Regions from separate parts of the Paenibacillus sp. CAA11 genome, predicted to be linked through region 4. Evidence: riboswitches for the same ligand, from Rfam matches in the RefSeq annotation. Region 4 holds a riboswitch; each other region holds the start of a gene.
The links. Region 4 has a riboswitch for thiamine pyrophosphate ahead of DCC85_RS02440 (ABC transporter substrate-binding protein). Riboswitches for the same ligand answer to the same signal wherever they lie in the genome.
Positions count from the first base shown of each region.

Region 1: it holds a riboswitch for thiamine pyrophosphate, as region 4 does, so the genes downstream of both, DCC85_RS17675 (ECF transporter S component) here and DCC85_RS02440 (ABC transporter substrate-binding protein) in region 4, are expected to answer to the same signal.
Region 2: it holds a riboswitch for thiamine pyrophosphate, as region 4 does, so the genes downstream of both, tenA (thiaminase II) here and DCC85_RS02440 (ABC transporter substrate-binding protein) in region 4, are expected to answer to the same signal.
Region 3: it holds a riboswitch for thiamine pyrophosphate, as region 4 does, so the genes downstream of both, thiS (sulfur carrier protein ThiS) here and DCC85_RS02440 (ABC transporter substrate-binding protein) in region 4, are expected to answer to the same signal.

Region 1 covers NZ_CP028922.1:3,781,182-3,788,564, reverse strand. The annotation lists gene DCC85_RS17695 (ABC transporter permease) at 1-115, shown strand, start outside; gene DCC85_RS17690 (aminotransferase class I/II-fold pyridoxal phosphate-dependent enzyme) at 239-1,537, opposite strand; gene DCC85_RS17685 (helix-turn-helix domain-containing protein) at 1,717-2,508, shown strand; gene asd (archaetidylserine decarboxylase) at 2,885-3,706, opposite strand; TPP riboswitch at 3,868-3,987, shown strand; gene DCC85_RS17675 (ECF transporter S component) at 4,068-4,673, shown strand; gene DCC85_RS17670 (ABC transporter ATP-binding protein) at 4,673-6,271, shown strand; gene DCC85_RS17665 (energy-coupling factor transporter transmembrane component T family protein) at 6,272-7,075, shown strand; gene DCC85_RS17660 (NAD-dependent epimerase/dehydratase family protein) at 7,133-7,383, opposite strand, start outside.
Region 2 covers NZ_CP028922.1:968,834-976,216, forward strand. The annotation lists gene DCC85_RS04370 (ABC transporter permease) at 1-1,017, shown strand, start outside; gene DCC85_RS04375 (SLOG family protein) at 1,138-1,713, shown strand; TPP riboswitch at 1,840-1,943, shown strand; gene tenA (thiaminase II) at 2,107-2,793, shown strand; gene thiM (hydroxyethylthiazole kinase) at 2,847-3,686, shown strand; gene thiD (bifunctional hydroxymethylpyrimidine kinase/phosphomethylpyrimidine kinase) at 3,683-4,504, shown strand; gene thiE (thiamine phosphate synthase) at 4,501-5,184, shown strand; gene DCC85_RS04400 (ABC transporter ATP-binding protein) at 5,547-6,239, shown strand; gene DCC85_RS04405 (hypothetical protein) at 6,262-7,035, shown strand; gene DCC85_RS04410 (hypothetical protein) at 7,128-7,383, shown strand, end outside.
Region 3 covers NZ_CP028922.1:2,578,867-2,586,249, reverse strand. The annotation lists gene DCC85_RS11925 (ABC transporter permease) at 1-265, shown strand, start outside; gene DCC85_RS11920 (hypothetical protein) at 276-683, shown strand; gene DCC85_RS11915 (hypothetical protein) at 707-1,246, shown strand; gene DCC85_RS11910 (hypothetical protein) at 1,233-2,216, shown strand; gene DCC85_RS11905 (ABC-F family ATP-binding cassette domain-containing protein) at 2,347-3,897, shown strand; TPP riboswitch at 3,920-4,031, shown strand; gene thiS (sulfur carrier protein ThiS) at 4,228-4,431, shown strand; gene DCC85_RS11895 (MoeB/ThiF family adenylyltransferase) at 4,512-5,597, shown strand; gene DCC85_RS11890 (response regulator transcription factor) at 5,672-6,361, shown strand; gene DCC85_RS11885 (C40 family peptidase) at 6,429-6,944, opposite strand; gene DCC85_RS11880 (thiamine diphosphokinase) at 7,211-7,383, opposite strand, start outside.
Region 4 covers NZ_CP028922.1:553,520-560,902, reverse strand. The annotation lists gene DCC85_RS02465 (sensor histidine kinase) at 1-872, shown strand, start outside; gene DCC85_RS02460 (response regulator) at 888-1,580, shown strand; gene DCC85_RS02455 (cold-shock protein) at 1,683-1,916, opposite strand; gene DCC85_RS02450 (cold-shock protein) at 1,993-2,193, opposite strand; gene DCC85_RS02445 (pyridoxamine 5'-phosphate oxidase family protein) at 2,583-2,996, opposite strand; TPP riboswitch at 3,148-3,258, shown strand; gene DCC85_RS02440 (ABC transporter substrate-binding protein) at 3,367-4,413, shown strand; gene DCC85_RS02435 (thiamine-binding protein) at 4,536-4,829, shown strand; gene DCC85_RS02430 (ABC transporter permease) at 4,826-5,590, shown strand; gene DCC85_RS02425 (ABC transporter ATP-binding protein) at 5,612-6,481, shown strand; gene DCC85_RS02420 (ABC transporter permease) at 6,749-7,383, shown strand, end outside.

The DNA.
Region 1 (7,383 bases), 1.7 Mb from region 4:
GCTTGCCTACAATCAGCCAGCGCTGGCCCTAGGCAGTCTTGCCGCGGGTTTGTTGCTGAGTCTCTTCATGCATGGTGCACGCCTTCGCAAGTGGAAGGAAGAAGAGGACGAATAAGCCATTTTTTATACCTTGCACCATCTAAAGAAGGGCCGGAAGCGATTTGCTTCCGGCCCTTTCCCTTTGCCATGCGCGATGCTAGGTAATTCGGCGTCTAGAGTATGATGCATAAGCTCAGAATTAGGCTTTCTGAAGATCTAGAACACCTTGATAAATCAGGTCGTACAATTCTTCGAGATTCTCTTCTGCAATGCAGGAGAAGGCTATGCGCAGGTCATGATCGCCTAGAGCGATGGTGCCGACTCCATACTCATGAAGAAGATGCTGGCGCAAGGCTTCAGCCTTGACCGTCTTCAGCTTCAAGCACATGAAGTAGCCGGAATTGAACGGGTAGTATTCCCAGACTCCGCTATATTTTCCGCTGTCGAGTAGGGCTTTAACTTTGTTGGCTCTGCCTTTCATCACCGCATATTTCTCTTCCTTCTGGGCTTCGAATTGCGGAGATTTGAGCGCTTCAAGCACGAAGGTCTGAGAAGGATGAGCGCCGCTTGAGATGGTGGCGCGGATAATGCCGAGCGTCTTTTGCTCCAGAGCAGCAAGCGCCTCCGCATCGTCCAGCGCATAGGTTAGGAAGCCTACGCGGAATCCCCAGACGTACTCTTCTTTAGTCGCCCCGTCTATTTTGATAGGCAGAATACGTGGATGAAGATTGGCGAGTTTGCCGAACAGCGATTCATGGAGAGAATCCTCAAAGAACAATCCAAAATAAGCATCATCCGTTACGACAACTACTCGAATTCCGGCTTCTGCAGCCTCGTGAATGGCCGCTACAATCTCTTCGCCTTCCTTGACGCCCGGTGTATAGCCTGTAGGGTTGTTAGGGAAATTCAGAACGACGATGGCCTTGCCTTGAGATTTACGGGACAGCAGGGCTTGTCTGAGCCCCTCACTGTTAAAGGTCATTTCCTCGGTGAACAGAGGGTAATTAATAATCTCGGCATGACGGCGAATTCCGAATGTAAGCTCGTAATTCTCCCAATTCTTGTCCGGATAAATAACGGCATCTCCTTCATCAACGAACAGATCGGCTACGATGCTCAGCCCGTGGGTTAGCGCATTGGTGACAATAGGCTGACTCGTTGCTTTGCCCTGAAGCGAAGGGTTCTCCTTCAGCATTTTCTCGCGCCATAGGCTGCGAAGCTCAGGTTTTCCTGCAGGAGGAGCATAGGGATACAAATCCTTGGGCTGATAGGCCGACAAGGTATCCTGAATCACAGACAAGTGCATCGGACCGCCATTCTCGGTAGCAATTCCGATGGTTGCGTTGTATTTCTTGGCATGGCTGGATGCCTCTGCCGATTGGCTCAATATCCCTTCTTTCGGGAAATAAATTTCCCGGCCAAGTGTGGACAGCATCTCATAAACATCAGGACTGTTGGCTTTTAATTTCTCATTTAACTGCTCCGCAAGTGAACTCATTCGCTTCCATCCTTCCAACCACGGTTATTTTCAAGCATAACTTCCGAATTTACTGCCTAACATTATAGCATCTTGTTTAGCGAAACGTCACGAATCAAAACAAGCGGATCCAGGACGCTTTTCTGTCTTCGCCTTGAAATAGTATAATACAAGCATATTTGTACAGGGAGGAAGACCTTATGTTGAACGCTTCGCCGTCTTCATTTGTGCTAAAACGGGCTTTCGCCAAAATCGTCTGCGAGCCCGGCTGGAAATGGCAAAAGCGGGAAAAACCTTTAGAGAACTATGACCTTTTCTATGTTTGGAGCGGGGAAGGTACGGTTGTATTGAACGATCGCCCAACACAGGTCGGCAAGGGAAGCTGCTTCTTATTCAGACCCGGTGATTTTACAAGTGCCACCCATAACCCTCAGAAGCCGCTTGTGCTTACCTATATTCATTTTGATGTTAATGTACCCGTTACGGAGCTTCCCGCTTCATACCGGAAGCTGGAAAATGCGCTGGACTTCGAATACTTGCTGTCCCGCTATGTGCGTCTGTCTCTAAATAAGGAGATATACGGGGCAGAGGAAGAGGCACGCTTAATTTTGAAGCAGCTGATGATCTATCTTTTAAGGGAGGAGCGGCAGGAACAGCTCATCGAACCGAAAGCTACGAACCAGCTGGCTGAGGTCATTCAGGAGGTGGCCAATTATGTGCTGCAGCATCCGGGTCTTCCTCATCGAACCAAGGATCTTGCGACGCGGGCAGGATTGTCACCACGTTATTTTTCCATTAAGTTCAAAGAGATCACGGGCTCCTCGGTACAATCTTATATTATTAAATGCCGGATTGATCGTGCCCGGCACCTGCTTCTTCATGAGGGCATGAATGTAACGGAGGTTGCTGACGCGCTTGGTTACCGCGATATCTTCTTCTTCAGTCGGCAATTTAAGCAGTATACCGGCAAGAGCCCTTCTGAAATTCGTTAATATATGATTCGTTCGATGCGATAGAGGGTAATGAGTGGTTATAGCCTTTTTTAGACTCTGGAAAAGGAGGTGTAAGTATATCATGAGCAGACGACGGATGCGCAGCCGCAGCTCCTACTCGCCAGGCTGGAGCATTTTTCGAAATCGCCTGCGCCGGCTAAAGCCCCCAGGTAGAAGCGAAGATTACTGGTTTTAATACTTAGAGGAATCTCTGAAACTCATTTATATCATAGAGAAGAGGGTGCCCCAAAAGTTAATTTTGGAACACCCTCACCAACAAAATAGGATACTATTCGTTAACGAGCAAGGAGCTAAGCGAGAATCAACCGCTTAGCTCCTTGCTTGTTAGCATCTGGATCTTAAGGACTCTTAATGTTTATTGCACACCAGGCTCCTTCGTAGAGGCCTTGGTGGGCCGATGAAATCGGCCAAGCGGCTGCCCCATCTTGACAGAGACTCCGGGGGCCAGCTGCGGAAGAGGCTCGAAGGTTCTCGTTTGCGTCAGCAGCACCACCGTAGAACCGAATTCAAAATAAGCGAGATCATCGCCCCGGTTCCATTCTCCGGCTGCTTCATCCACATATTTAATGCTGCTGACATTCATGGCACCTACCTTGACCACAGCCACCTCACCAAGCTCATGGGAGATATACGTGATCAGCCGCTCGTTCCGGCTTAGTACCGACTTCATATGGGTCATACCGAAATCATTAACAGGGTATACCTTGCCTTTGATATGCTCGCTTTCCAGCTTACGCCCTGCTACCGGAGTGTGAATCCGGTGATAGTCGGTAGGGCTTAAGTAGAGCACAAAAAAGAAACCGTGCTTATACTTGTCCATATAAGGAGAGTGATTCAGCAGTTCTGCAATCGTATAATTCTGACCTTTAACATTCAAAATGGTCCCCGCATCAATCGGCCCCATCGCTGTAATCAGAGAATCCACAGGACTGATCATCATGTCGGGCTCGCTATGAATGGGACGCATGCCGGGTTTGAGGCGGCGGGTAAAAAATTCATTAAGTGTCCGATATTCGCTGAGTTCCTTTTCCGCTTCATGGAGCGGAATATGATAAGCCTTTGCAAACATAGGAATGATATGGCGGCTTAGGCTCGAGTGGGAGAAACGGCCTGTCATCGCCGCAATCCACTTTCGGGAGGATAGTTCCGTAAAGAGCCGCATCATTCTTTTAGCCATGGGAAATCCCCTTTCAAATCCATTGCAGGCAGGTGTAGTTAATCTAAACCGCTTCCGCTAATATTGACATAAAACAGAGGGTAAATCAACATAACAAAGGTTACAGTGTGAAAAAATACCCTTGATTGTTCACATCTTTCTGGTGTATGTTATTGACAATTGCATAGCGATACGGGTGCCCGGGGATGATAGCCGGGCTGAGATTGCAGCTACATATATCCGCTGCTGACCGTCAATCTGAACTGGATAATGCCAGCGTAGAGAATCGTCCGTACTCTTTTTTTCGGTTACCCGTCTGCGCATGTCCTGACGGTTTTTTTGCGTGCAATTCAATTCGATTAGGGAAAAAGGAGAGGATTGTATGGAGGCTTTAGTAAACACTCGAAAAGGAAAGGGATTAAGCTTAAGCGATTTGCTGGTTACCGTGCTTGTATCGCTGGTTCTTGGGGTGGTGTACCACTTCTGGGGCTCGGTTTCGAATCTGCTGGACCCCTTGTTCATTCAGGCCGATGAATTGGTATACGGTGTATGGTTCCTGGCGCCAACGCTTGTCTTCTTGTTAATTCGCAAGCCGGGGGTAGCCCTGATTGCAGAGCTCGCAGCCGCGCATGTAGAAATTCTATTCGGGAGCGGGTGGGGTCTGCAGCTGGTCTTATATGGGCTTATTCAAGGACTTGGAGCGGAGCTGGTCTTCGCGGCCTTCCGGTATAAGAAGTTCTCTGCCGGTGTTGCAGCTCTGGCAGGCGTTGGGGCGGCGATCGGTTCCCTAATCCCTGATGTGCTGTACGGATATGCGGATTATGAGACTTGGATGCTAATTTATAAATACGGTCTGCGAATGGTAAGCTCTGCTGTCCTCGCAGGGTATTTGGCATATGCGTTGGTCAAAGCAGTGGAGGCAACCGGGGTAACGAACCAGCTTCGGCCTGTTCAGGACCAGGATTATGCGGCGCTGGATGAGAAGTAATGAGCTTACAAGAACATATCGTTGAAGAAAAGACGAATGCTTGTCCTGCATGGGTAGCAGCAGAGGTGCGGAACCTGAGGCTAAAGTTTGCCGGTGAGCCCGGCTTCGTATTCAAGGATTTCTCACTAAGCATATATACGGGGGAGAAGGTGCTTCTGCTTGGGCCGAGCGGCTGCGGCAAATCAACCCTGCTCCAAGTATTTAGCGGACTCATTCCAGGCGTAATTGAAGTTCCTATGAAATGGGAAGCAGGCATTATTCCAAAGTCATGGGGGTTTGTATTTCAGGACCCGGATACCCAGTTCTGCATGCCATATGCAGATGAGGAGCTGGCTTTCGTGTTGGAGAACCTCGGTATTCCGCGAGAAGAGATGCCTGCGTGCATGGATGATGCGCTGGAGAAGGTCGGCCTCAGCCTGCCGGACCGGCATGTGCCGATCGCTTCATTGTCACAGGGAATGAAGCAGCGTCTCGCGCTTGCCTCTGTGCTGCTTATGGACCCGGAAGTGCTGCTGCTGGATGAGCCTTCAGCGCTTCTGGACCCGATAGGGCGGGAGCAGATCTGGCAAGCGGTTCGGCATTCGTCGGAGGGCCGAACCGTAGTCATTGTAGAGCACCGAATTGAGGAGGTGCTGGACTACGTTGACCGGGTAATCCTTCTGGGCCCGGAGGGAAGGATCCTTGGGCAAGGGAAGCCCGAGGAAATCTTTGCCCGTTACCGGCAGGAACTGCAGGAATATGGCATTTGGTACCCGGGCGTATGGGAGGATTACGCCCGGTCTGTCCGGGGACGGCAGCAGTTGTCTCCGGCACCGGTGGAAGCAGCTGCGGCGGAATCGCAGCCTGGCCCATCTTCAAGGCTGGAACTTGCCGAGTTCCGCGGCTTCCGCGGAGACCGGGAAGCCATTGCCGTAGAGAAGGCGGAGGCCGCTCCCGGAGATTTCATCGCCGTGATGGGACCCAACGGAGCGGGGAAGAGCACCCTGCTATCAAGTCTAATGGGACTGCTGACTTCGGAAGGGGTCTATTCTCTGGACGGACAGCCTGCGGGCAAAAGCCAAAAAGGCGGGAGAAGATCACTGCGCAAGCGCCAAGTGGAGCGCACAATGGAGAAGCTCGGATTTGTGTTTCAGAATCCTGAATTTCAATTTGTTGCCGAGACCGTCGAAGCTGAAACCGGCTTCTCTCTTCAGGAGAAGGGGATGCCGCCAGCGGAAAGCGCTCTGCTGGTCCAGCGCTGTCTGGAGCGCTTTGGACTAAGCTCGCTAGGCCACCGCCATCCCTATCAGCTGTCGATGGGCCAGAAGCGGCGGCTTAGCGTAGCTACCGCAATGGTTGTGAGTAAGCCTGTGCTGCTGCTGGATGAACCGACGTTCGGACAGGATGCGGTCAATACTATTGCTATATTGGAGCTTTGCGAGAAGCTGCGCAGGCAGGGCACCATCATTATTATGGTGACGCATGAAGAGCACATTGCGAGGCTGTGGGCGACAGAGGTCTGGGAGCTCAGGCAGGGCCGGGTAGTGAAGCAGGTGACGACAGACCGTGGAAGGGTTCTTAAACGGCAAATTGCAGCATATAGAGAGGAGCTGCATTAGATGAGTGCTTTCTTAACCCCTATATTTCAAACACCGCTTCACCGGGCTAATCCGGTCGTTAAGCTAGTCCTGGTGATAACGATGTTTCTGATTACGCTGTTTACATACAGTCTTGATTTTATCGCCTATCAGACGGTGCTGCTCTTGTTATTGCTGTTCGGGCTAACCGGTCTTCCGCCGTGGAAGATTCTTGTGATTATGCTGCCCTTTCTGCTTGTGTTCGTATCTTCCGCCGTCTCCATGATTCTGTTTGGTAAGGGAGACCAGCTGTGGTGGCAGTGGGGGCTGATCCGCATCACGGAGGAGAGCTTCTATCGAGGCATTCATCTTGGTTTCAAGTCCGTAGCTTTGGGGACGGAGGGGCTTCTGTTTGTCCTGTCCACATCTTCTGTCTCGCTGTTCTATGCTTTGATGCAGAAGGCGAGGCTCCGTCCTAAATATGCATACAGTTTCATGGCCTCCATCCGTCTGCTGCCGATGGTATGGGAAGAATTCAAGACGAGAAGGGAAGCGCTTCGCATCCGCGGAGTCAGAAGGCCGCGAGGGCCGCGTGGGTATCTGCGCCTGGTCAAGTTGTATGGGGTGCCGCTCCTGGCACAGAGCATCCGAAGAGCGCACCGGGTGGCCACGGCGATGGAATCCAAGCAATTTGATGATAAACGCTCCCGCAGCTACTATTATCCTTCGGTGTACTCGGCATCCGATCTTCAGCTTGCTTTGCTGCTAGCCGGGGCGGTAGCAGCAGCAGTGCTGCTCACAGCCGCCTTTCCCTGGTTCGGCCTGAGTGATGTCCGGTATCATTAACAGGCACGAGGCCGCTTTCCCATTTTGGGAGAGCGGCCTCGTTTTTTCCAAGTACACCTATTTAGCTTCAGTGATCATATACTGATAGGTCTCCTTCAAGCCGGCCTCAAGATTATACTTAGGCTTCCACCCGAGCAGTTTGTCAGCCCTGCTGTTGGAGAGGCAGCTGTGCTTAATATCCCCAGCTCTCGCTTCATGATATTCAGGGGTGAGCTTCTGGCCGTGAATTTGACTCAGCAGGTCCAGAAGCTGGTTCACAGAGGTCGGCGCTGCAGTGCTTACCTGAACAATCTGCTGGTCTGCCTGAA
Region 2 (7,383 bases), 420 kb from region 4:
GGAATCGGCACGATGCTGGCTGTCTCAGATCCCGGACTGTCGGAGATGGTTAATCCGTATGCGTTCACTTATCATTCGAATACGGAAAATGGGGAAGAAGAGAAGCATTTAAGTGAAATCGAGACCGCGCTTAAGCAAAGTAACATTTCTTACCAAAAGGCAGCTTTTATCCCTTTATTCACAGATCAGGGAACAGAGCTTATCAAGCTGAGTGAATACAATGCGATGACTGGTCTGCTCGGTTATGGCCCGGCCACTTTGAAAGAGGGAGAAGATGGCTTCCGCACTCCTGGCACTGTCGAACAGCGGAATGAATTCCGGAAAGAGAGCGAAGATGCTAAGCCAGCCGAGATCGAGCTTATTTTTATGAATAAAAAATATGAAGTTCATTTAATAGGCCCGGGGACCGAGAGAGTGGTTCCGGGAGGCAATAAAGATATGATTGTGATCTCGGACCGCTTGTACGAAAGCCTTAAAGCGGCGGGAGATTATGTTTCGATAGCCAAGACGGTACTCTACAATGTTGAGGATTGGAAGCAAACTCGTGATGCTGCCGAGAAGCTGAGCGCGTCCATTAATAAAGAGATGCCTGAGTATCCGTTGGAATCTTTGGTGCTGAACTGGGCCAATTCCAAGCAGTCTAACGGCATTATTCTGATTGTCAGCGGGCTTGTGGGTATCGTGTTCTTCACCTTTGCGGCCAGCTTTACCTATTCCAGGCTGTATGCCGATCTGTCCCGGGATGAGCAGCAGTACCGCATGATCTCCAAGATTGGACTCAGCCGGAAGGAGCTGAGGAAGGTTGTCACCAGGCAGCTCGTTCTGATGTTCTTCCTGCCGATTGTGCTGGCTGTAGTTCACAGTGCGGTAGCTTTTATGGCTCTCCAGCAGCTGATCGATTACAGCATGCTCGGGCATGCGCTCTCGCTGTATGCATTCTTCATCGCAGTGCAGGTTGTGTATTATTTCATTACACGCTGGCGTTATCTGCAGCATATGTACCAGAAGGTCGGCTAGAGAAGTGGTATAATGATATACAAGGAATGAATCCTAAAAGTCCTTCCGAAGAATGCAGCTTTCGGAAGGACTCTTTTATGCTGGCAAGCGCCGATTTAAGAAACAGCAAGGATGGGAACTATGAAGAATTTGCTCGTAACCGGTTATCGCGCCCATGAACTGAATATCTTTAATCAGAAGCATCAAGGCATTCCGTATATTATGAAGGCTCTTGAGAATAAGCTGGTCCCGCTGGTGGAAGAAGGCTTGGAATGGATCATTACGCCAGGACAATACGGGGTGGATTTATGGGCTGTAGAGGTGGCTATACAGCTCAAGAGCACATATCCGCACCTGAAGTGTTCTATACTGACAGCCTTCCAGTCCCAGGAGGAGAACTGGAAGGAGGACAAGCAGGAATATTTCCGCGAACTCCTGAGAGGCGTGGACTACTATGCGCCGGTTAGCAAGCAGCCTTATGCAGGCCCCTGGCAGTTCACCGCCCGCGACGAGCTGCTGCTGCGCAAGACCGATGGCATTCTGCTCGTCTATGATGAAGACGCCGGGGAAGGCAGCCCCAAGTTCATCCTTGAACGGGCACTGAAGAAGCAGCAACAGGACGGCTATGAGGTTATCCGGATCAGCTCGGAGGACATTCAGAGTGTAGCGGATGAAGAAGCCTTGGGTATGGATACATTTATGGATGAAATGCCCTGAGATGTTCAAGCAGCTCTATCCGTTTGCAATCAACAGGCCGATTCAAGCTCTGCAAATTTTAATTTGACTTCTTAGGCTGGGATAGGTACAGTTGTAGTGAAATAATGAATTTCCAAAATTACATAGGAAGTCCACTAGGGGAGCCGTCAGCGGCTGAGACAAGAGCATATCTTGGACCCTTTGAACCTGATCTAGTTCGTACTAGCGTAGGAAAGTGGAGCCGGCTCGTTATATATTGCCCCTTGTACTTTCATTAGTGACTAGTGAAGTACAGAACCTTGCCCCATAGCAGCCGCTCCAGTTCCCTGGAGCGGCTTTTTTGCGTTCCGTTTAAGCTGTGCGTGCGGGTCTTTAGAGTGCTTCCTGCAAGGCTATTATTCGGAGGTGGAGAACATGAGCTTTACCGCATCGCTCCGCAGACAGGCGGACGGCATTTTCGAGGCGATCTTTAACCATCCCTTTGTAAGGGGAATTGCAGAGGGGAAATTGCAGAGGGAACAGCTGATTCACTATGTCAAGCAGGACTTTGAATACTTAAACGCCTACATGCGCATCTATGGACTGGCCATATCCAAAAGCACAAGTCGGAAGGATATCGCTGTATTTAATGAGCAAATCTCGTTCATTCTGCACAGTGAGATTCATCCGCATCAGAACTTTTGCCAGGCTGCCGGGGTGACCTATGAGGAGCTGCAGGGATATCCGCTGGCTCCGTCCGCACATCATTATATTCGTCATATGCTTACGGCGGCATATGAAGGGAGTCTGGGAGAGATTATGGCCGTATTGTTGCCTTGTCCATGGACGTATCTGGAGATTGGCCAGAGGCTTCTGGAAGAGGTTCGTCCTTCAGAGTCCCACCCATTCTATGAGTGGATTCACTTCTATGGCGGTCAGTCCATGACCGTCACAGATCAGTTCCGGGAACGTGTAGATGCATGGGCGGAAACAACAACAGAGCTGGAACGAGCGAGAATGACCGAGCATTTCATGCTCAGCTGTCAGCTGGAGTATTTGTTCTGGGATATGGCTTACAAGCTTGAGGAATGGCCGGTTCAGTTAGAGGCTGCGGCACTGTAAGTCTGAACTCTCCTATTGAAAAATCAATCCAAGAGAAAAGTGAGGTTAGTCCCATGTTAGAACACCATATTTCGGGTCTTATTACTAAAATCCAGAGGGCCAAGCCGCTGATTCATAATATGACGAACGTAGTGGTCACCAATTTCACCGCCAATGGCCTGTATGCGCTCGGAGCTTCGCCGGTTATGGCGTATGCTCCAGAAGAGGTGGCGGATATGGCCAAGGTAGCTGGAGCCCTGGTCCTTAACCTCGGGACCCTATCCACAGAGCAGGTGGATGCCATGATCCTTGCAGGGCTGTCCGCGAATGCTCACGGAGTGCCTGTCCTGCTGGACCCGGTTGGCGCGGGCGCGACTGCCTTCCGGACGGAATCGGCGCTTCGTATTCTGCGTGAAGTGAAGGTGAGCCTGGTTCGCGGGAATGCAGCAGAGGTCGCGCATCTCCTTGGTGAAGCCCGGGAGATCAAGGGCGTTGACGCCGGCATAAGTGGAGCCGATGAGAATGCGGAGCTTGCGATCCGGGCCGCGCGTAAGCTGGAGGCTGTCGTCGCGATTACCGGCCGCGAGGATGCCATCTCGGATGGGCAGGGGTGCCGGATCATCAGCGGCGGGGATGCGCTGCTCACCCAGGTGACCGGAACCGGTTGCCTGCTGACATCCGTGCTGGGAGCGTTCGCAGCGGTTGAGAAGAACCTGCTGCTAGCCGGTACGGCCGGCCTGGCCTTCTACGGGGCAGCGGCATCCCGCGCAGCAGAACGAACCTCTGCCCAAGGGCCGGGCAGCTTCCAGATCGCTTTTCTCGATGAGCTGGCGAAGCTGCATCCGCATTCCCTGAAGGGGCATACGGCGATCAGAGAGCTTCAGGCCGAGCGAGCCGGAGGCCAGCAGGCATGAGCAATCACACCATTCCCACAGCGCTGACAATCGCCGGCTCAGACAGCGGCGGGGGGGCCGGCATTCAGGCGGATCTGAAGACATTTCAGGAGCTTGGGGTGTTCGGCATGTCTGCGATTACCGCCATCACGGTGCAGAATACCATGGGCGTATCCGGGGTCTATCCGCTGCCGCCGGAAGCGACGGCCGAGCAGATCGAGGCCGTGGGCTCAGACTTTACGGTCGGCGCCCTGAAGACCGGCATGCTGTTCAGCGCTGATATCATTGCGGCAGCGGCCGAGCAGATCCGAGCCTTTGGCTGGAAGAACGTGGTCGTTGACCCGGTCATGATTGCCAAAGGCGGCAGCGAGCTGCTCCAGCAGGAGGCGGTTCAGGCGCTGAAGGAGCTGCTGCTCCCGCTTGCGCGGGTCGTGACGCCGAACTTGCCCGAGGCCGAGGTGCTGTCCGGCCTTGCGATCAGGACGGCGGCAGACCGGAGGGAAGCCGCCAAGCGGATCGGCGCCTGCGGCCCGCAGGTGGTGGTCATCAAGGGCGGACATGCAGAGGGCAGCGAGCAGGTGGTGGACCTGCTCTATGACGGCACCGGCTTCTCTGAGCTGTCCGGCCCCCGCATTCACACCCCGCATACCCATGGCACAGGGTGTACGTTCTCGGCGGCGATTGCTGCCGAGATGGCTAAGGGGGCCGAGGTAGGGCAGGCAGTGGAGGTTGCCAGGGCTTTTATTCAGGCGGCGATCGAGGAGAATCTAGGATTGGGCCAGGGGCATGGCCCAACCAATCATTGGGCCTACCGCCGCAGACAGGCGGTGCGCTCATGACAGGCCGCTGGTCTGCTTCACAAGTTCGTGAGCTCTTGCGGATGTACCTGGTAGTCGGCAGTCAGAACTGCCGGTCCCATCCGCTGGAGGTCGTGGAGGAGGCCTTGGCCGGCGGGGCAACGCTTGTCCAGTTCCGCGAGAAGGGGCCTGGCGCACTCCGCGGCGCCCCGCTCAAGGAATTGGCACGTGAGCTTCAGGCCGCCTGCCGGCGCGCTGGCGTGCCGTTCATCGTCAATGACGATGTGGAGCTGGCGCTGTCCATTGATGCCGACGGGGTTCACGTCGGGCAGGACGATGAAGATGCGGGCCGTGTCCGCGTCCGCATCGGGGAGGGGCGGATACTGGGTGTATCCGCCCACAGTGTAGAAGACGCGCGCCGGGCTGCTGCCGGCGGTGCCGACTATTTGGGCATCGGGCCAATTTACCCGACGGGGTCCAAGGACGATGCCCGTGCCGTGCAGGGCCCGTCCATCCTGCGCGAGCTGCGCGCAAGCGGGATTGAGCTGCCGCTGGTAGGCATCGGCGGCATCACGGCATCGCGCGTGGAGGAGGTTATCCACGCCGGTGCAGACGGGATCGCCGTTATCTCGGCGATCACGCAGGCGGAGGCGTCCGGTGAGGCGGCGCGCCAGCTGAGCAGGCTTGTCAGCCACAGCCTTGCAGGCAGGCTGACAAGCTAACGACAGCGACAAGAGAGCAGGAGGACATGGAATAAGCCTAGATTGATAACGTTAAAGTACGGAGACCCTCTTAAAGGGATAAGACCCTGTGGACGAATGTAGCTTAGTAGAAATGAACGCTGTGCAGCTCATCCCGGGATCCTTTTTTTTATACCATAGCATGCTTCTTCATTCATTGAAGGGGCATGCTTTTTCTGTTGGTGACCGTATGGTTGGTATCAGCAACCAAAAGATAAGTTTTGCGTGAATTGCGGTAAAGCTTCGGTGAAGCGCAGGTTTAACCCAGTTACAATAAAAATCAGTCGTGTTACACATTTTGGTTTCATAGAAAGAAGACTGAAGAAGGGAAGGATGAGTGCACATTGCAATATTTGCTTGAATGTCATGAGGTAACCAAGAAATACGGTTGCAAGAAGGCGCTGGATCGGTTGAATCTGGTTCTCCCGGAAGGCCGAATTCTGGGTTTGCTGGGGCCCAATGGGGCGGGAAAAACAACACTGATCAAATTAATTGTGGGCCTTCTTCGATCCTACCAGGGAGAGATCACTATTGCAGGAAGCAGGCCGGGAGTTGCCACTAAGGCCATTGTGTCCTATATGCCAGATCGGGAATTTTTGTATCCTTGGATGAATGTAGGGGAGGCCGTTAACTTCTTTGACCAGGCGTTTGCAGACTTTGACCGCAACCGTGCTCTAGGTATGATTGACGATCTGGGAATTCATTTGAAAGATAAGGTTAAGTCACTGTCCAAAGGCATGCAGGAGAGGGTGAATATGTCGTTGATTTTCGCTAGGCAGGCTAAGCTGTTTGTGCTGGATGAGCCGCTGGCCGCTGTAGACCCCTCTACCCGTGACAAAATTATGAGAATTATTCTTGATTATTTCGATCCTGCGAGCTCGATTATTCTTAGTACCCATCTGGTACATGATGTGGAGCAGATTTTTACAGATGTTGCCATTGTTAGTGACGGTAAAGTGCTGCTTCAGGGGAGTGTGGAACATTTGCATCAAACCTATCAACAATCTATAGAATCGCTTTTCAAGGAGCTTGTCTAGCTAGCAATAAAGGAGGATGGAAATGGTGTGGCTGCCCCAATTCAAGACGGAGCTCAGACGGCATATTCCTGTTGTCGCCACTTTAATTGTGCTTAGTTCTTGTGTTAGTTTGTATTTTGCATGGAATAAGAACTCGGATTATGCATTTACTTATTTGCTGATCAACATGGTCATAGGTATTTTAATCCCTGTTTATATTTTTGTAGATTACTATCAGGATTTCTATATTGGGAAGAGGTCAATATCTCATACACTGCCTCTTAAGACTTCCAGCTTGTTCTGGATTAAGTCGGTGGTTTTTCTTGTGGGAATTATGCTGGTGTGGGCCAGCACGCTTTTGGAGCTTTTTTTGAACCCACATGGCTTATACCATGTTAGAATGGCTGGTTCCAGCAGTCCACTGCTGGGTGTTGCCTATATTATATTGTCTAAGCTCGCGGGGGCTGCAAGCGGTCTGGCTGTGATGGGGCTTGCCTTGGCGGCTGCCAAGCTGGTTAGGGTCAGGGCTGCAAGCTATTTGCTAATGGCCTGTATCATAGTTCTCATCGTAGCGCCCCAGTTCTTATGGATTACATCGGAAGGTTATCATTTTAAAATGGGGACCTCGGATCTCGATTCATTCAAACAGTATGCGGGCATGTTGAGCGTCAGTATTAGCTATGAGCCTCCATTTCAAGATATTAATGAGACGATCCGTTGGGCATCTGTATGGATCAATGCGGCTGTTGCGGTTGGAGCCGGTTCGGTGTTACATATCTTATTCAACTCTAGCAAATATGAAGTTTACGGAAACTGACAAGAGGTTATCCCTGTTTCGAACTAGAGGCGTGTTAGAATAATTTGGGAGGCAAGGTTTGGGTTTAGGTTTAGTGGAAAAGAGGAAGAAAAATGGCCGCTCTCCATTTATTTAAAATAGAAGCAAAGCGACAAATCCATCCAATACTCTGGGTTTTTCTGATCAGTCTGCTGCTGAATTTAATCTTCTCAAGCCGGAGTGGGGATGCGATCTATTCGGATTTGAATGTACTGATGAATCAGTGTATCGGTCTTTATCTACCTATTTATATCTTTATTGATTTTTACCGGGATATGTATGTGGGGATGAATTTGCTGAATCACATGGTCCCGGTCCGGACCTCGCTTC
Region 3 (7,383 bases), 2.0 Mb from region 4:
CAAAGGTAAGGATCAATTCGGCATCCAGGTAAAAACAGGTAAAAACATCGGTGGACAATGGTATGGTTATCAGCTTGCCGTTCAGGCTGCCGGAAATCCGGACTATGGTTCGGTGCTCTACGAGGGAAGAGGGGATATAGCAAACACTTGGAATGAGGCAGACAATGAGTATGTGAATCCTAGCGGGAAATTCAAGGCTAATGTCATCAAGGACAGCTCAAATGTTGTGCGCGGCTTAATTTTCACGCAAACAACGGTGCGTTGATAGGATAACTATGAGCGGGCATGTCAAACAGATGCTTTGGATCGCTGCATCGTTAGCGTTATGGGTGGGAGCTGCTGTCTATGCTTTACAGGGACTGGATTTAGCGAAGAAGGGACTTCAAAGTATAGAGGTCAGCAAGCAGAATCAGAAAGGAATAATTAATACCCAGAGTACTGCATTAACTACAGACATTGAAATCTACTTGGGTACTCAAATTTTCTACTTATGGAGAGATCATTATGAACAGAGTTTGGAAATCGAGGTGGATGGACATAAGCTGGAAAAGGCTGTGGAGGCGCCTGAGGATAAAATAATCGCATCTACCGTTCCATGGATTGACCTTGCGGGAAAGTATAGAGCCAGTTATGAGCGTAACGACCGAGGGAACATAACCCGGATAGAATTTACAAGAGAGTAGGAGGGGTTCAACTGACAAACGCTTTGTCCAAAATAACGGCCGCCCTGCTTGCTGTTCTCTTGCTATATTTCTATCCTACGATGCAGACCGCCAAGATGCAGGATGACTTATCGCTAATGTCCGTATATCGTGATCAGCAGCGCTTTGTGGACTCTGTCCGAACCAAGGGTTATATCACTCAGGGGATGTATGAGGAATTCAACCGCCAGTTAGGGCTGTCACTTCATGGATATGAGCTGAAAATGGAGCACCGTCATAAGGTGTATCAACCTGAGTATGCAGATACAGCAGATCCCACTACATTTCTGAATCAATATAATGTTGTAGATGAGGCTTTTTATACGGATGATATCTTAGAAAGTATGTATGGACAGCAGGGGACAGGAACGAATTTCGGAGATAGAAGATACTATCTTGAGAGCGGAGATTATTTTTCTGTTCAGATTAAATCTTCAGGAGAATTGTCGTCCGGGCCGCTTGAGCGGCTGCTGTACGGAGAGAGCCAGGCTATGTTAGCATCCCCGCTCATTTATGGAGGCATGGTGCTTAATGAAGATTACTAATTGGGCGATGATTTTTGTGATGGTCTTCAGTGGCTTGTTCTGGGCCGAAGATCTACATGCTGCTCAGCAAAGGGCGGGTTATTTGATTGAACAAAGGTATAATGCCGTAATTAGGACTGCTGCTCAGGATGGAGCGACCAGGCTGAATGAGAACGAGCTGCAGAAGTATGAAGCCGGCTACGACTCGGAGCGTTATTTTAGAGCTAACAAGGAGAGGGCTTTAAGTGCCTTGTTGAATACGCTATATGTTAACTTCGGAGTGGTGGACGATCCCTTAGCACAACAAGCGCTGTTGCAATATATCCCTGCGGTTCTGGTCATTGATTATGATGGATACTACATTTATTCTTCCCAGGAGACATTAAGTAAGAATGGCGAACCGCAAATCCAGCATCTATGGTCTGAGAAGAAGCCCTACACATTAATAGATGAGCAGGGAAAGGCAATCCGACTCACATTAGATGATCAAGTAGAGGTTTTAGACTCGCAGAGAAGACAATGGTCTCGCGGCAGGCGGGCAGAACTGGCTGCTTCTCAGGATATCACTATTCTTAAACAGGAGGCCCGCTTTGATGATATTCGCAGGACTACAATTGTCCGCTGCATAGAAGATGATCTGGCAGGGGTTATTAATAAGCACAATACATACGCTAGACAGACAGGACTCAAATATACGTTCACATTGCCAACAATTCCTGATGAGGATTGGGACAATACCTTAGCAGACGTTGGAATACTTGTATTCCTGCAGGGTATTCCGGTGGGAGAGCAATATTATAACAATTATAGCTTTGGGGGAGGACGGCTGATCAAACGGAAGGTTATTTATGGAGGTGTCGATCTAAGCAGCGGTATTAAATATTATTATCGTGAGTCTTGTAAGGGTAGCTATAAGCTTGAGGAAGTTTTTACGAATGAGCGTGAAGCAGCGGTGAGAGGATATTTTGAGGCTCCTTGTCTGACTAAATAGCTTTAATTTCGCTAAGGGATGAACACGATATTTCGGAAGTATGGCTCCTTGTGTTAATATAAGAGGGAATGCCGTAAATAGAGGCTGATAAGGCATTCATTATCATAGTGATAGGAGCCGTTTCATTACAATGAGTTTATTGACTGTAGATAATTTGTCTCATAATTTTGGAGACCGCACATTATTTAAGAATGTATCCTTTCGTTTACTGGCAGGCGAGCATGTAGGCTTGGTCGGTGCGAATGGGGTGGGAAAATCGACCTTAATGAATATACTCACCGGACAGCTGCTGAAGGACAGCGGAAAGGTAGAGTGGACGCCTAAGGTACGTTATGGTTACCTGGATCAGCATACAAAATTGACGCCAGGCAAGACGATTCGCGATGTCCTGAAAGACGCTTTTCTTCCTCTGCTGGAATTGGAGCAAGAGATGATGACCATTACAGAGAAAATGAGTGACGCCACACCGGAAGAGCTGGAAGAGCTTCTTGTACAGATGGGCGATATTCAGGAACAGCTGGAGCTGGGAGATTTCTATCTTATCGATGTTAAGGTGGAGGAAATGGCAAATGGTCTCGGGCTATCGGCTATCGGCTTAGATCGAGACGTGTCCGCCCTGAGCGGTGGTCAGCGGACAAAGGTACTGCTTGCCAAGCTTCTGCTGGAGAAGCCGAATGTTCTTCTCCTTGATGAGCCAACCAACTACCTGGACGTCGAGCATATTCAATGGTTGACGAATTACCTTCAAGAATATCCTTATGCCTTCATTCTGATCTCTCACGATACAGAGTTTATGAACAAGGTTGTTTCGGTCATTTACCATTTAGAATTTGCTAAATTGACCCGGTATTCGGCCAACTATGAGAAATTTCTTGAGATGGCTGATATCAATAAGAATCAGCATATTGATGCTTATGAGAAGCAGCGGGAGTATATTAAGAAACAGGAAGATTTTATTCAGCGCAATAAGGCCAGATATTCAACATCCGGCCGAGCTAAGAGCCGGGAGAAACAGCTGGACCGTCTGGAGCGAATCGATAAGCCGGAGGAAGCAGCTAAGCCTGTATTCGGCTTCAAAGAATCTCGCGCCAGCGGCAAGACGGTTTTCGAAGGAATTGATTTTGAGATCGGTTATTCCCATGCCCTGCTGCCGAAGATGAGTATGACTATTGAACGCGGCGAGAAGATAGCTATTGTTGGCTGTAATGGTGTGGGAAAATCAACACTGCTAAAGACCATTTTAGGGAAAATCCCACCAGTTAGCGGCAAAACATACACCGGCGATTTCCTGTATCCTGCTTACTTCGAGCAAGAAGTGCGTCCCGGGAATTTAACTCCAATCGATGACGTATGGAACGAATTCCCGCATCTGAATCAGCATGAGGTTCGTGCTCACTTGGCCCGCTGCGGTCTTAAGAACGAGCATATTACCCGTCAGCTCAGTGCACTAAGCGGTGGCGAGCAGGCGAAGGTACGTTTATGCAAGCTGATGATGCGTGAGACAAACTGGATTCTATTTGACGAACCTACGAATCACCTGGATGTTGCCGCCAAGGAAGAGCTAAAGCGGGCACTTAAGGAATTCAAAGGTACTGTGCTGCTTGTATCACACGAACCTGATTTCTATGAAGACTGGGTAACCAAGGTATGGGATGTTGAAGCTTGGTCAACACATAACTAAATCACTCCAGTTACACAATTGAATTATTCACTAGGGGAGCTGCGAATTAGGCGGCTGAGACGGGGGATGAATCTGCCGGACCCTTACAACCTGATCTGGATTATGCCAGCGTAGGGAAGTGGGTATTCGATATGGACATACGGCCTTTGCGGCGTATATTAATATGATCAGCGGAACAATACGGTGATTTTTAGTACAGTCACTGTGAAGACTTGCTGAACGCAGCCATATCGAGAATAGAGCCGCTTCCTTATGGAGGCGGTTCTTTGTTTGCTTGTTATTCAAGAACCCCTCCTTGGCTAACTTGAACGAAGGAGGAACAGCTTGGCTATGAAATTAACTATTAATGGACAGCTCGTTACCTGTTCTGGGAAAACAAGGACTATAAAGGAGCTGCTCACATATATTGGGCTGCATATGAACTCGGTTGTCGTGGAGGTCAATCATCAGATTGTGCCTATTGAGCAGCAGGCAAAGGAGCAGCTGCAGGACGGGGACCGCATAGAAATTATTCATTTTGTCGGAGGCGGATAAAAATAAAAATAATTATCTGCAAAGGCTATGATAGAATGTTTGGAGTAACGGGTTATAGTACGGCAGGGAGGAAATAGTTCATGCAAGAAAGCGACGTAAATGTAGAACAGACAGATGATAAAAAACTTCAGGTTCCTGAGGAAGAGGTGGAGCGCTACTCCAGACAGATCCGATTCGCTCCGATCGGCACCAAAGGCCAGGCAAAGCTGCTGCAATCCCACGTGCTTATTATTGGAGCGGGCGCACTGGGAACAGCAATTGCGGAAACACTGGCCCGAGGAGGCGTAGGAAGGCTCACGATCGCAGACAGAGATTATGTTGAATGGAGTAATCTGCAGCGTCAGCAGCTATTCTCTGAAGCGGATGCGAAGGAGAGACTACCGAAAGCGATCGCAGCTAAGCAAAGACTATCTGCCATCAATTCTAAAGTCGAGGTAGACGCGAGGGTAATGGATGTTACGGCAGAGGAACTTGAGCTTTTGGTCAAGGAAGTGGACCTGATTATGGATGCTACAGACAATTTTGAGACTAGATTAGTAATCAATGATATTTCTCAAAAGTGGCAGATTCCTTGGATTTATGGCGGCTGTGTAGGGAGCTATGGTATGACTTTTACCGTTCTTCCGGGTGATACACCTTGTCTTAACTGCCTCTTGCGTTCCGTTCCTTTCGGAGGGGATACCTGCGATACGGCGGGGATTATTCCTATGGCTGTTCACACGGTGGTTGCCCATCAGACAACAGAAGCCTTTAAGCTGCTAACCGGCCAGCAAGCTGCTCTGCGTGGAACCCTTCTGTCCTTCGATCTGTGGAGGAATGAACAAACTTCAATTAAGGTTGAGAATGCCAAGCAAGAGGATTGTCCTTCCTGCGGGCCAAACGCGGTATTTCCTTATTTGTCTGCAGAGAATCGAACCCGAAGTGAAGTTCTCTGCGGCAGGGATACGGTTCAGATCAGGCCGCCGTTCCGGCGGGAGATTGATTTGTCTCAGGCTGCCCAAAAACTTGAAGCCTTATGCGAAGGCAAGGTCGAGCGCAATCCCTTCTTGCTCGCTTATTCCATTGGAGGTCACAGAATGGTGCTATTTAAGGATGGACGCGCGTTAGTTCATGGAACGAAGAATATCGCGGAGGCTAAGACTCTGTATACACGTTATTTCGGCTAGAGGTATGAAGTCATTCCTCCTGTTGCAGAATAAGCAGAAGCACCGTGAATTTGGGTAAGAGGTGGCTGCTCAACTTGGAGGATTATATTCTGTTTATCAAGGATACCGACCCGACATACGCCTATATCATATCCCGAAAGCTGGCTGAACAAGGATTGGCTGTATTAACTGTAGACCAAACTGAACAAGTACAGGAACAGCTGAGGGAATCTAAGCCGATAGCCCTGCTTCTGGCGATAGACTGCGATCAAGATATTAGACTACGGTGGCTTGCACAGTTTAGAAGAGAAGCTAATGACATACTAATTCCGGTCATTGTCGTTGAACGGTGTCCATCAACAACTAGTCTGACTAGAGCGTTTGAGGCCGGAGCAGATGATTATTTGGGAAAAGGGGCACCTGTAGAAGAGTTGGCGGTCAGGCTGCGTCATTTACACAGCTTGTTTCGCAGGATGCAGCTGGATGAATTGTCTGTCTTAGCCTATGAGGATTTGCGTATAAGGCTACATGACCGCAAGGTCTATCGCGGGGAAGAGCTAATCAAATTGACGCCTAAGGAATATGAGCTGCTAGTATTCCTCGTTCATCGAGTTCACCGGGTTTGCTCACGAGAAGTGCTGCTTCAGGAAGTATGGGGTTATGAGTTTAATGTGGAGACGAACGTAGTGGACGTCTATATCAGACATTTGCGGGGGAAAATAGATCGGGGACGTTCACGTAAACTGATCCACACGGTTCGGGGAACAGGATATTTACTTGAGTGACTGTTGCCTAATAAGAGAGGCCCTATCCAATTGGATAAGGCCTCATTTGAGTGCTTAGGAATATGATTTAAAGAACGCGGCGTGCACTTAAATAAGTTCTCTTCCAGTTGCCGCTGTTCAAATTGGAGATCGTAACGCCCGGCTTACCATAAGTGTGCAAGATCTTACCGTTTCCGGCATAGATAGCTACATGTGTAACGTTATGGCCGTTCGCGCGGCTGCCGCTGGAGAAGAACACTAGATCCCCTACGCGCAGGCTGGCTTTAGATACAAATTTACCTACTTTAGATTGCTGAGCGGAAGTACGTGGAAGGGTAATTCCATAATGCTTAAAGACGTATTTTGTAAAAGAGGAGCAATCAAAATTTTTAGTGGTTGATGTAGATGCACCAAATTTATAAGGTCTACCTAAGAACTTCTTGCCATAGTTGATGATTTGCTGTCCTTTGGACACGCTGGTGCTCTGCGCTGTTGTTTGTGCATGAACGGTTTGTTGGCCGACTGCGGCGAATGCTGTGAAAGCAATTGTAGTTGCCAGTCCTACTGCCATTACCTTTTGGATATATCTGCGTTGCATTGTCATTGTTGTTATACCTCCAAAATGTTTTGTGTTCGGATGACTGAAGTATAACAGGTTTGATAAGGCCTATATTTTTCCACAGCTGCAGCAAACTTACGGCCCACATAGGTTTGGGCCTGATTATTAAAAAACGATTAAAGTTTACAAAAAATTAAGAAAATCTCCAGAATTCTGAACAAATAAAAAGTCCTAAATCCTTGTCATAACAAGGGTTTAGGACTGAATCTGAGGTCGGGCTTGACGCAGGATTGGTTACATAAATGTAATTATTAATCCTTGCTTTGAATGACGAGCAGCAGACCGCTCTCAATCTGAACAGTGCCTTCTTCGCCGAGAAGTTTGTTGCTGATTCCACGAGATTGCCCCATTTTCAGGGTTGCTTTGTCCAGTGGATACATAAAGCCACTTAGTGTAATTCCCGTTACTTCGGCAGTGATGGGAA
Region 4 (7,383 bases):
GTCCTGTACTGCGGCTGCTCCTGCTCGGAGGCCACGCAGGGCTATTAAATCTGCTCCCAGAGTATGATGCGTTGTCCGGGCAAATCTCTGCGAACCTCATGTTCGCGCTGTGCGCAGCCTTAATCAGCCTGTTTCAGCACAGTGCTGGCACCCAGCTGGAGACCATCCAGCTGTATGACGAGATCCGCTGGAAGCATTACGAGCTTGAAGAGGCTCGCGGGCGCCTGCGTGAATTTGCACAGCAGGTAGAGAATGCCGCCCAGCTCGAAGAACGCAACCGGATCTCCAGGCAGCTGCATGATGAGCTCGGCCATCGGCTGATCCGCGTCAAGATAATGCTGGAGGCTGCGCTGCATACCGTGCCGGCTGACCCATCCAAAGGGCTGTCCATGCTGGAACAGATTCGGGATCAGGTCTCAGCCAGTCTCGAAGAGATGCGCTCCACTGTCCGGCGGTTGAAGCCTGCGAATGCTTCCTCCAAGGGCTACTCTCTTGAGCACTTGCTGGAGGAGGTTGGCCGCGAGACCGGAATCCATACAAGCCTGAAGATCCTTGGAGAACCCTATGCGCTCTATCCCAGTATGGAAATTGTGTTCTACAAAAATGCCCGGGAAGCCGTGACAAATGCCCTTAAGCATGGACAGCCCGGTTCCATTTCCATTGAGCTGACCTATGGCGATAAGGAAGTCACCATGAAGGTAAGCAACGACGGACGGCTCCCTTCCGAGTCCTCATTATTTGAGAAGGGAATGGGGCTCGCAGGGATGAAAGAGCGCGTACAGCTGATCGGCGGAAGACTGGAGACGGAGTTGGCACCTCATTTTGCAGTCATTACAGGACTGCCCGTCCGGCGCAACAATGAGATGACGTAAGGAAAGTGTGGGAATATGACAATGACAAGCAAAATCAAGGTGCACATCGTGGATGATGACCCCTTTATCCGCGAGAGTCTTCAGCTGCTGCTAGGCCTAGGCGGAGAGATTGAAATTACCGGAACCGCCGCCAATGGCGCCGAGCTAATTCAGCAGCTGGAAGCAGGCCAGCGGCCTGACGTGGTGCTGATGGATATACGCATGCCGGTATGTGACGGTGTGGAAGGCACACGCAGGATCAAGGAAGCCTTTCCTGACATGCAGGTGCTGATCCTCACGACCTTTGATGACGATGATTTCATTATTGAGGCTTTGCAAAACGGGGCCAGCGGCTATCTGCTGAAGAACATCCCCCCGGACCGGATTATGCAAGGGATCAAGAGCGTGCACGCCGGCAATATGCTGATTCACCCCGATATCGGCCGCAAGCTCGCCAGCATGCTTCGTCCTGCGGAAGCGGCGCCTCCTCCCAAGCCTTATGAGAGCCGCTTCGCTCAAGCAGGGCTTACGGAGAGCGAACAGCAAATTGTAGCTCTGATTGCAGACGGGCTCTCCAACAAAGAAATTGCCGGCAAGCTGTTCTTGAGCGAGGGCACGGTGAAGAACTATATCACCGAAATTCTAAGTAAGCTGGAAGTCCGGGATCGGACACAGATCGCCATTTTATACTGGAAAGAACATCATAAGCAGCAAGGAAACGCCCTATAGATCAAGACTTATTGACGACAAAAACAAAGAACCGCCGCTTCCCCTAGGCAAAGCTGGGAAAATCGGCGGTTCTTTGTTCATTATACGGTTTACGCACCGGCCTTAAGGCTGAATGGATACGCCCTTCTTGAGCGACTTCATATCCGTATTGTTATTGACCAGAAGGGGAAGCATTTTGCTCCCTTTCTCCATTGCTGAAGAGCAGAGCGGACAGACCGGACTGTAGTCAAACGCAAAGTTATCCCTCATCCAGCCATTGCAGCTTTCACTTGTGCAGGACCAAATGGGCGTAAGCTCCTCGGGTACTTCTTCAGACGTTTTTTTACGGTAGTTCATGGTTTCCCTCCTAGATCAGAATAAAAAGAAAACTGCCCTTAACAATCAAGTTAAGGGCAGGATCCACCAGTGGTTATTACAGTTTTACAACGTTGTCAGCTTGTGGTCCACGGTTGCCTTCAACAATGTTAAATTGAACGCGTTGGCCTTCGTCCAAAGTCTTGAAGCCTTCGCCAGTGATTGCGCTGAAATGCACGAATACGTCTGCTCCGCCTTCAACTTCGATGAAGCCAAAGCCTTTCTCTGCGTTAAACCATTTAACTGTTCCTGTTTCCATGTGGGGTTGCCTCCCTAAAATAAATTAACATGTTCCTTTTCAATTTATCGCAGACACTCAGACCGCTTCAGCAAAGCGGGCACCGTACATCTAGCTCAATAAAAAATTCACACATTGAAAAAAGTTCCATCCTCGAATTCAAAGTGACACTCTTTTCAATACGTGAATATCGCTTACGATCGATCAGTTATTCTTATTATAAACCGCTTTCCAGGAAAAAGCAAATGCAGCAGATCAAATTGGGCGGAAAGGCCTTTTAGGTGCCCGGCTTCCCGTATGTCTTATGTCCCGCCAAGCCCTCGTCAAGGGCTCCGGTAATCATAAAGGTTCAGGGTTTCACCAATCAGAGGTAGCCCGGATGCCATTCTCCAGGCTACCTCGTAGATGTTTTAAGCTGTCCAAACCTCATTCTCTCCGCCTTCATTCAGCACTTCAATCCGGCTAGGGGTAATCTTGAGAACCACATAATCGGGATCATTGGGGCCATCCAGCCAGCGGCTGAATTCGTCCCGCCACACGCTCTTCTTCAATTCTTCGTTGTCACTAATCTTGGCGGTGCCTTCAATTTCTAGAACATCCCCGGTTCCCCCCTTCTCGTATCCAAGCAGCAGGAAGACGTTAGAGTTCTGTTCCAACTCTTGTACCTTATGCGTCTTTTTATCGGTAGCCATATAAATCTCCAGGCCGTCATGATACAGCGCCATATATCGTACCTTTGGTTTGCCGCCTTCCACCGTAGCAAACGCAGCGAACTTATTCTCCTCTAAAGCGCGGCCGATCTTGCTCTCCAGCGTGTTAGCCATGGGGCTTGCACTCCTTTTTCTGTAAAGTCATTTTCAATAGTAGTGTACCCTTATTCCAAAATATGAATCCTCAAGCAGCCAAAGGATCCTCATACTTCCTGCTGGACATCTTCGTCAGCCGGAGGCTATAATGGCAATAGCAATACCCGCAAATTTCATACAGGGGAGCTGGAACTTGGCCGGCTGAGAGTGTGTCCTTAGACACTGACCCTTATACCTGATCTGGATAATGCCAGCGTAGGAAAGTTAGATTCGTATGAATGTCTATTTACATGTTCATCGAGTGCGCGAGGCGTCCCGTCGGGGGCGTCTTTTTTTATGCGGTCATTACCCAGCGGGAATTATTGTAATTAAGGAGAGAGACCGTATCATGAAGAGAAGAAGTAAAGTATCTCTGCTGCTGTTATGCAGTGCGGTGCTGCTGTTTGCCGCAGCAGGCTGCGGCTCGAACAACGCAGCGACTGGCAACAAGAACTCAGAGAGCAGCACGACCGCACAAGGGGACAAATCCCAAAGCCTACGTGAGGTCAAATTCGTACTGGACTGGACGCCAAATACGAACCATACCGGGATTTATGTGGCCCAGGATCAAGGCTACTATGCGGAAGAAGGACTGAAGGTAGACATTATTCAGCCAAGCGATGCCGGTGCTGACACCATGATCGCTTCCGGCACAGTTCCATTCGGCATCAGCTACCAGGAAGGCGTGACCCAAGCGCGAACCCAAGGTGTGCCTCTAGTCTCGATCGCTGCTGTCATTCAGCATAATACCTCCGGCTTTGCCGCTCCGGTTGACCGGAACATCAAATCGCCTAAAGATTTTGAAGGCAAGAGCTACGGCGGCTGGGGTTCCCCTGTTGAAGAAGCCGTCATGAAATCCATCATGGACCTGCAGGGAGCAGATGTAAGCAAGGTGAAGAAAATCAACATCGGGGATGCGGATTATTTCACTGCGGTCAAGCGGGATATCGACTTCGCTTGGATTTACTACGCCTGGACAGGCATTGAAGCCCAGCTGCGCGGCGAGCCACTGAACATGCTCTATGTTAAAGATTATTCCAAGCAGTTGGACTACTATACTCCGGTCATCGCCACCAACGAGAAGACCATCCAGGAGGACCCGGAGCTGGTGAAGGCGTTCATGCGAGCCACTGCCAAGGGCTACCAATATGCGATCGACCATCCCGACGAGGCAGCTAAGATTCTGGTTAAGGCCGTACCTGACCTGGATGAGAAGCTGGTCACCGCCAGCCAGAAATGGCTGAGCCCCCGCTATCAGGACGACGCTCCGCGCTGGGGAGAGCAGAAGGAATCCGTATGGAAGGGCTATGCCGACTGGATGTATGAACGAAAGCTGCTAGACAAGCCGCTTGATGCTGCCAAAGCCTACACCAACGATTTTCTGCCAGCTAAATAGATTGAACTAAGATTTACATTGATCTTTCTATATATAACGGCCTAATACGGCCCTATAACATTCATATCTTTAGCTCATTCTATAAATAAAGCTATTATTATGTGAAAAGCGAGGTTGTTACCATGGCTAACACACTGCTTAGTATTCAGATTATTCCTAAGACGCCGGGCGGCGAGGACGTCATTCCTTACGTTGACCGGGCCATCGAGGTGATTCAGGCCTCCGGCGTCAAGCACCAGGTCAATGCGCTGGAGACCACTATGGAGGGCGAGCTGACCGAGCTCCTGGACATCGTCCGCCAAATGAACGAGGCTGTTGTCGAATTCGGAAGTCACAGCATTATCTCCCAGATCAAGATCCTGTACACGCCGGACGGCGCAAGCATGGATAAGCTGACGGAGAAATATCGCCCGTGAAGAAGAGTCAAATATGGACAAGCGTGTGGCCGCCCCTCGTGGCGGTCCTCTTGTTTTTGGCCGCTTGGGAGCTGGCGGTCGATGTCTTTCACGTAGACAAATGGATCCTGCCAAGCCCTGCGGATATCGGGCGGGAAGCTGCGGCCGGAGCGGCCGGACTGTGGGATCATACGAAGGCCACTCTGCAGCTGACGCTGATCGGGTTTGCTGTTGGCGTTCTAACCGGACTGATAGTTGCCTTCCTGCTGCACCGGCTTCCTCTTGTCAAATCAGCCCTCTATCCGCTGCTTATCTTGAGCCAGAACGTGCCTACAATTGCGCTCGGCCCTCTGCTGATGATCTGGTTCGGCTTCGGCATTCTTCCTAAAATTATACTGATTACGCTGGTGTGCTTCTTCCCCGTTGCGGTAGCGACGATGGACGGCCTGAACAGAACGGATCCCTTGATGCGCAACTATATGGAGATGGCTGGCGCTGAGAAGGGACAAATCTTCCGCAAGCTGGAATTTCCTTATGCCATTCCTTCCATGCTGTCGGGCATAAAGATCTCTGCGACATACAGTGTCATGGGCGCAGTTATTGCGGAATGGCTGGGCGCTGAGAAGGGCATCGGCTATTACATGAAAATGCAGAAGTCCTCATTTCGGACTGACCGTGTATTCATTGCCATTCTCATCATTGTCGTCATCAGCCTGGCGATGTTCGTCTTGATCGCCCTGCTGGAGCGCTGGCTGAGCCGCTATAAGCCGGAACGGAAATAAGGAGGCTTCCCTCATATGAATATGAATATGAACTTGAACTTTAACTTGAACAAGCCTAAGGACAGCCTGTCAGACAACCGCTCTGCTTCGCAGCAGCCGGTACTGGAAATTCGGGAGCTGCGCAAGAGCTATTCGAATGGGCGCCACAAGGTTGAAGTATTAGACAACCTCTCCTTCAACGTTGCTTCCGGCGAATTCGTCTCGATCGTTGGCCCTTCCGGCTGCGGCAAGAGCACGCTGTTCCATATCATCGGCGGGCTGACCAAGCCGGATGAAGGCGGAAGCGTGCTGCTTGAGGGCCGCGACATTACCGGACAGCGCGGCCATATCGCCTATGTGCCCCAGCAGCCGGCGCTCTTCCCTTGGCGGACGACGCTGGACAACGTCATCCTTGCCCAGGAGATCGCCGGGACGCCAGCCAAGGCGGCGCGCGAAGAGGCGCGCGAATGGCTGGACAAGGCGGGCCTGGGCAGCTTCGCGGACGCCTACCCGCACATGCTGTCCGGCGGAATGCAGCAGCGGGCTGCCTTCCTGCGCGGGCTGCTCAGCCCGCAGGAGGTCATGTGCCTCGATGAACCGTTCAGCGCACTGGATGCGCTGACCCGAGGCGACATGCAGCACTGGCTGCTGGACCTGTGGGAGAAGCACCGCCGGACGGTGCTGTTCATCACGCACAGCATTGAGGAAGCACTGCTGCTCTCTGACCGGATCATTCTGCTCTCCGGGCGTCCCGCCTCTATCCTGCGCACCATTCAGGTGCCTTTCCCAAGGCCCCGCCGCGAGGAAATCACCGAAGATGCTGAATTCCTACGCCTCCGCCGGGAGATGACCGGCCTTCTGCGGGAAGAGCAGCGCAGGATGCAGCCGCCCGGCAGCGCTCGTTCCAAGTAGCTGGACTCAAGATACACCAAACATACCAAACGCACCAGACTTGCAATCACACCAGACACGCCAGGCGTAACAAGCATACCAGGCATACCAAAGCCAAGATCAAAGCCGTGCCGATGACTCCTCCCTAACCCCTGCCGTTACTCACCGGCAGGGGTTATTTTGGGCTGTCCTGAAATTTTGCAACCTTAAATAAAATTTGCGCCCTTTCAAAGAGGCCATCTGCTGGGATAAGATAGAAACGGTTATTGAAGCGCTTACATTAATAACATGGAGGCTAGTCTTATGAATGTCCAAACACAGTCCCCGCATGACCTTCCCTTACGCCCTCCTCCGGGCCGGGAAGAGAGACGCCGATCATGGCTGATGAAGCTCCGCAAACAGCGATACCTTCAGGTAATGGCACTGCTCGGCATCGTCTGGATGGCAGTCTTCTGCTATGTTCCCATGTACGGCATTATTATCGCGTTCAAGGAATATACGATCACCCACTCTATCGCCGATGCCCCCTGGGTTGGGCTAGAGCACTTCCGGGCCTTCTTCGAGGATGAGGAGCTGGGCAACGTGATTCGCAACACCCTTGGCATCAGCTTGATCAAGCTTGTCATCGGGTTCCCGCTGCCGATCCTGTTCGCGCTGTTCCTGAATGAGCTTCGTGCAATGAGGTTTAAGAAGGCGGTTCAGACCATTTCTTACCTCCCCCACTTCCTATCTTGGGTTATCCTTGGCGGCATTTTGACGACCTGGCTGGCCGAGACCGGACTTATTAACAATGTCCTGCTCAGCCTCCATCTCATTAAGGAGCCCATCAGCTTTCTGGCCGAGCCAAGTTATTTCTGGTCCATTGTAGTGACCTCGGACATCTGGAAGGAGCTGGGCTGGTCGGCGATCATCTACCTGGCAGC